Regions from separate parts of the Streptomyces sp. NPDC040610 genome, predicted to be linked through region 1. Evidence: riboswitches for the same ligand, from Rfam matches in the RefSeq annotation. Region 1 holds a riboswitch; the other holds the start of a gene.
What was found. A riboswitch is a leader RNA that binds a small molecule or an ion and turns the genes downstream of it on or off. The one in region 1 is predicted to bind cobalamin.
Positions count from the first base shown of each region.

Region 1 (3,161 bases):
TTCACGGTGGACGACGTGCAGGTCCTCGGCCGCGACGACTTCAGCGCGCGCACGGCCTACGGCCCCCGTGAGGAGGGCCGGGCCGAACTGCGCCTGATCACCTGCGGCGGCACCTTCGACCGCGCGAGCCGCACGTACTCGGCCAACGTGGTCGTGTCCGCCTACCTCACGGGGGCCGCGAAGCCGTAGCCGTCGGCTCACCGCGGCCGCGAGGCCGAAACAGTCGGCTCACCGCGACCGCGATGCCATAACCGCTAGCTCACCGGCGCCGCCGAGCCGTAGCCCGCCGCACCGGCCGTGACCGGCTCCTTCGTCCGCAGGGCGCGCAGCCCGAGGCCGCCGAACACACCCGCGAACACCGCCCACAGCAGCACGTGCGACGCCAGGGACAGCATCCGGAAGTCCCACAGCAGGGTCGCGCTGACCGGGACCGGATCGGGGTTGTCGGGCAGCGCCCACAGGAGCGCGAGGACCGCCACCGCCGTCACGGCGGCCGCACACTGCCGCACCGGTACGGGGCGCGCGGCGAGGCGTACGTACACCTGCCACACCAGGAACATGCCGAGCACGCCGAGGACGACCGCGCCCAGCCACATCTCCTGCCGGTCGCCCACCGTGCCCGCGTCGCCGACCCCGGGCGGGGCCGCCGGATAGCGCAGCGCGGGGAACAGCGACACGGCGCAGAACGCGGCCGCGCAGAACGCGAGGGCGCGCGGCCACGGGTTGCCCCGCGGATCACGCCGGTGCACGAGCGCGTACGCGACGGCGAACAGCACGCCGATCGCGAGCCCCGCCACGACCAGCGCGATCACCAGGCCCGCGTGCTGGGTGGAGCGCGAGAACAGCTCCTCGTGGTGCTGGACGGCGCCACCCGCGGGCTCGTGCTCGTGCGAACGGGCCTCCTCGGCGCGGATCGCCTTGTCCATCAGGGGCTCGGCGAGCAGCAGCGAGAACAGTCCCGCGGCGAGCCCGCCGAGCGCTCCGGCGACCATCCCGCGACCGAGCAGCGGCAGCACGGGGGAGCCGCCGGTCCGGGCGCGGGCGGGGGCGCGGGAGGTGTCGGGGGGCGCGGATGTATCAGTGGTCCCGGGCGACTTGGGGGGTTCGCCGGAGAGGTCGGGGGAGGAGTCGGGGGAGGGATCGGGAGAGGGATCGGGGGAAGTGCCGGGAGCGGTGGGAGAGTTCGGGGAATTCGGGGACGTCGGCATGGTGCGTGCGGCCCCGATCAGTGGCAGGGAGCACCGAAGAGGTGCCGGCCGTCGTGAGCGAACTCGTGCAGGTAGTCGCCGGTCGCCGAGATCAGCGAGCCGTTGTCCATGAAGACGGCGTACAGGGCGATCAGTGCGACGATCGCCGCGGCCGCGGCGATCAGCCAGTCGCGGGTCTCGATCGTCGCGGACTGTATCGCCGCCGTGTCGCTGTGTGGTGCGCTGTGCGCAGACGTGACGGACATGTCGGTGGGCCTCCTTCTGGGGTTTCCACGCCCCATGGCAGGAGGACGACGGGTCAGTTCCTGACTTCCGCGCGCGGGCGAGCGGTGGCTCGCGCGGGGTAACAGTGGCGGGACCGTCCCGGAGTCGCACCGGGTTCCTGGCAACCGTCGCCTCGATGTATGGACTTGTCGCCCGGAGAGTCCCAGGTGGTCATGGACACTGTCAACCAGTCCTCGCGCCCCTGACGTGCGGACTCGTGTGCACGGCGCACGCCCCGGCGCGCGGCGGCGCGGACACAACCTGGCCCGGCCAACGACCCGCTCCCCCCGGAGTCGTCGACCGGGCTGGTCCTCGACCGCGCGCGCTCGAGCTGCGGGAGAAACCCGGCGCCGGCACGGGAGGCCTTGGATGGTCCCAACGGTGTGGCTGGTCCCAACGGTGTGGAATAAGGCAACTCCGGCCGGGGGCTTGGGCCGTAGGACAGACTCTAGAACGGAAGACGCCCGTGGCCTAGAGGGCTTTTGACGCCAAGTCCTCCTCGCGCTCCGCTGCGTTACGAGTCCCCGCCGAGCAATGTCGCGTCGTCCAGGGCGCCTTCGATCACCATTCCGGCGACCACGTCCATCACCAGGCGCTCCCGGCGCGCGTGCCGCCGCAGCGCCTCGAACGCCACGTCGAGGCCGGTCCGCCAGCGCTCGGCCAGTATCCCCTTGGCCTGCTCGATGCGGATGCGGCTGGTCAGGGCGGCCTGCAACTGCCGGGAGAGGTCGCGGTACTCGGCGTACGCGCGGTGGTTGTGCAACCCGACTCCGGCGGCGTCGGCGAGCGCCTGCGCGAGCACCAACGCGCTGTCCTCTTCGCCCTCTTGCGGACGGACGTGGGGCCGGTTCCCGTTCGGCGCCGGTGCCACGAAGACGTTCAGCGCGCCGAGCACCCGCTTGCGGGCCCGCAGCGGCACCGCGAACGTGGCTTCCACGCCTCGCGCGCGGGCCCGTTCCGTGAAGCCGGGCCAGCGGGCGAGCGCGTCGGCCGAGGTGAGCCGGACGGGCGGCACGGGGCAGCCGGTGCCGTAGGACTCCAGGCAGGGGCCGTCCACCGCCTGTGCTTCGAGGAGGTCCCGGGCCAGCTCACCGCCCTTGTCGCTGACGGCGAGGCGGACGGTGCTGCCGGCGTCGGCGTACATCACGCCCGCGGCGAGAACCCCGAGGAGTTCGGCGCAGTGCTGGCAGACGCGGCGCAGATGGCGCTGCGCGTCGAAGTCGTCGGCGGTGGTGTCGGCGGCCTCCACCAGGGCCTGCGCCAGCCTGTGCGCAGAGGTGCGGTCCAGCATGACGCTCCCCTTCTTGCCCGCCCCCCACGGCCCCTCGCCTACCCCGGTTCGGCGGGCTGTAACAGGTCTCCTACAGGTGTGTCGTCGAGGCGGTCGGACCTCGTGGGCCGCACCCAGTTATGTCAGGATTGAGCACCGGACTGTGCACCCTAGGGGGAGTGGATGTACCGCAAAATCACAGGTCGCGCGCGGGGCTACGCGGCCAGGGGGGTGTCGGTGACAGTGGCGCTCGCGGGGGCCGCGCTGCTGCTTTCCGGGTGCTCGTCGGACGGTGACGGCAAGGACGAGGAGGGCTCCGGCAACGGCGTCAGCCAACAGCCCAAGGGCAAGGACCCGTTCTGGGTCAACCCCGAGGGGACCGCCGCCAAGCAGGTCGCCGCGTACGACAAGGACGGCAA
Region 1 is NZ_JBVIXA010000004.1:227,210-230,370, forward strand. It holds gene ACZ6AA_RS16945 (class F sortase) at 1-189, shown strand, start outside; gene ACZ6AA_RS16950 (CbtA family protein) at 255-992, opposite strand; gene ACZ6AA_RS16955 (CbtB domain-containing protein) at 1,226-1,453, opposite strand; cobalamin riboswitch at 1,488-1,637, opposite strand; gene ACZ6AA_RS16960 (ANTAR domain-containing protein) at 1,987-2,763, opposite strand; gene ACZ6AA_RS16965 (glycoside hydrolase family 6 protein) at 2,926-3,161, shown strand, end outside.

Region 2 (3,161 bases), on a different contig from region 1:
TGGGAGCGGCGCCCGTCGGCGTCGGTGACGGCCGCGGCCCTGGCCCGGACGGCCGGGTCGTGGGTGATCGCGGAACCGGCGCGGGAGGCCAGGTCGGCCCGGTTCGCGGCGAGTTCGGCGGCGATGGTGTCCGTGCCCTGGGCGAGGCCCTTGGCCAGGGTGACGATCTCGCCGGTCTTCTGCTGGGCGAAGGCGAGCCAGCGCAGGATCTGCGGGTCGATGTCCCGCTCGGCCGCGGCGTCGATCGGGACGTGCAGGAGCGAGCAGGACGCGGCGACGTCGACCTGGTCGGCGAGGCCGAGGAGCGTCCCGAGGGTCGACAGGGACTTCTCCAGGTCGTTGATCCAGATGTTGCGGCCGTTGACGACACCGGCGACGAGGCGCTTGCCGGGCAGTCCGCCCACCGCCGCGAGCGCGTCGAGGTTGGCGGCGGCCGCGTCGGTGAAGTCGAGCGCGAGGCCGTCGATCGGGGCCTTCGCCAGGACCGGCAGGGCGTCGCCGAGCCGGTCGAAGTAGGAGGCGACGAGGAGCTTCGGCCGGTCGGTGAGGGCGCCGAGGTCGCGGTAGGCGCGCTCGGCGGCGTTCAGGTCGGCCGGGGTGCGGTCCTGGACCAGGGCGGGCTCGTCGAGCTGCACCCACTCGGCGCCGGCCGCGCGCAGGTCCGCGAGGACCTCGGCGTACACGGGCAGGAGCCGGTCCAGGAGCGTCAGCGGCTCGAAGTCCGCGGCCACGCCGGGCGCGGGCTTGGCGAGCAGCAGATAGGTGACGGGGCCGACCAGGACCGGGCGGGCGGCGAGGCCGAGCGCGAGGGCTTCCTTGAACTCGGCGACCTGCTTGGTGGAGTCGGCGCTGAAGACGGTGTCGGGGCCGAGCTCCGGCACGAGGTAGTGGTAGTTGGTGTCGAACCACTTGGTCATCTCGAGCGGCGCGACGTCCTGGGTGCCGCGGGCCATGGCGAAGTAGCCGTCGAGCGGGTCGGCGTCGACGGCGGAGCGGTGCCGCCGGGGGACGGCGCCGACCATGACACTGGTGTCCAGGACGTGGTCGTAGTACGAGAAGTCGCCGGTCGGCACCTCGTGGACACCGGCCGCCGCCAGGCGCTGCCAGGTGGAGCGGCGCAGGTCCGTCGCGGCCCGGTTGAGGGCGTCGGCGGTGACGCGGCCCTTCCAGTACCCCTCGATCGCCTTCTTGAGTTCACGGCCTGCGCCCTGACGGGGGTAGCCGTACACGGTGGCCCGTGCTGCCGCGGCTGCGGACTTCGCTGTCACGGAAATCTCCTTCGCGAGATGACTCCTGAGAATCCCGGGACGGGACGCGGACGCGAAGGGATGACGAACAAGACGGACCACACACACGCCACTGGCACGGTGCTCCGTCTGGTATGTACGCCGACCCGCCCACGAGGTCACCGGGATATCCGCACGCGATCGGTCACGTACGGGCAACGGGCAGGTCTTCGGACTCGCGGGCACGTCTGCCGGGCAGACACCTACTGGCCGTCGCTTCCCAGGCCCCGTTCATCGGGCCCAGTGCGTGTGACGGCGGTCGTTCCCGCTCACCGCTGCGGGGCAGTCCCGGATTCCCACCGGGTTCCCTCTTACGACGCGCCTGCCTGGCGGACAGGGCGAACCAGCTGCACGCGTCAGATTAGAGGGTGGGCGCGCTCCTGGGCAGCACTGTTCACATTCCGGAACGTGAGATGAGACACGCGTGCGCCGGGCCTCTCGGCCCGGCGCGGCGCACCCTAGTGGAACTGCTCCTCCTCGGTGGAGCCGGAGAGCGCGGTGGTGGAGGAGGCCGGGTTGACCGCGGTGGACACCAGGTCGAAGTAGCCGGTGCCGACCTCGCGCTGGTGCTTGACGGCGGTGAAGCCGTGCTCCTGCGCGGCGAACTCCTTCTCCTGCAGGTCCACGTACGCGGTCATGCCGTGGTCGGCGTAGCCGCGGGCGAGGTCGAACATGCCGTGGTTGAGGGAGTGGAATCCGGCCAGGGTGATGAACTGGAACTTGTAGCCCATGGCGCCCAGTTCGCGCTGGAACTTGGCGATCTGGTCGTCGTCCAGCGCGGCCTTCCAGTTGAAGGACGGCGAGCAGTTGTACGCCAGCATCTGGTCGGGGTGCTCGGCGTGGACGGCCTCGGCGAACTCGCGGGCCTGGGCGAGGTCGGGGGTGCCGGTCTCGACCCAGATGAGGTCGGCGTACGGGGCGTAGGCGAGGCCGCGCGCGATGACGGGGGCCATGCCGTTGCGGACGCGGTAGAAGCCCTCGGCCGTCCGCTCGCCGGTCACGAACTCGGCGTCGCGCTCGTCGACGTCGCTGGTGAGGAGGTTGGCGGCGAGCGCGTCGGTGCGGGCGACGATCAGGGTCGGCACATCGGCGATGTCGGCGGCGAGGCGGGCCGCGTTGAGGGTGCGCACGTGTTGGCCGGTGGGGACGAGGACCTTGCCGCCGAGGTGGCCGCACTTCTTCTCCGAGGCGAGTTGGTCCTCGTAGTGGATGCCGGCCGCGCCCGCCGCGATCATCGCCTTGGTCAGCTCGAAGGCGTTCAGCGGGCCGCCGAAACCGGCCTCGGCGTCGGCCACGATCGGGGCCAGCCAGTCCACGGCGGAGTCGCCCTCGCTGGTGGCGATCTGGTCGGCGCGCAGCAGCGCGTTGTTGATGCGGCGGACCACCTGCGGAACGGAGTTGGCAGGGTAGAGCGACTGGTCGGGGTAGGTGTGCCCGGCCTGGTTGGCGTCGGCGGCCACCTGCCAGCCGGACAGGTAGATCGCCTGCAACCCCGCCTTGACCTGCTGCACGGCCTGGCCGCCGGTCAGCGCGCCGAGCGCGTGCACGTAGTCGAGCTCGTGCAGTTGGCGCCACAGCCGCTCGGCGCCGCGCCGGGCCAGGGTGTGCTCCTCGCGGACGCTGCCCGAGAGCCGCACGACGTCCGCGGCGCTGTAGGTGCGCTCGATCCCCTGCCACCGCGGGTCGGTCGCCCACCGTCGCGCGAGCTCCTCGGCCGTCGCCGTCGTCGTCCCTGCCTGTGCCATGACCGTCTCCCGGAGATTCGTGAACTGTGCGAATATCTGGCACTGAGTGCCTGATTGATCTGTGGTGCGGCCCGCCGGATCCGTGTGTGGACAGGTGAGCAATGCTGCCGTGTCGGGCGGAAGGGCCGGG
Region 2 is NZ_JBVIXA010000002.1:55,123-58,283, reverse strand. It holds gene metE (5-methyltetrahydropteroyltriglutamate--homocysteine S-methyltransferase) at 1-1,268, opposite strand, end outside; cobalamin riboswitch at 1,431-1,649, opposite strand; gene aceA (isocitrate lyase) at 1,745-3,031, opposite strand.
Region 2: it holds a riboswitch for cobalamin, as region 1 does, so the genes downstream of both, metE (5-methyltetrahydropteroyltriglutamate--homocysteine S-methyltransferase) here and ACZ6AA_RS16955 (CbtB domain-containing protein) in region 1, are expected to answer to the same signal.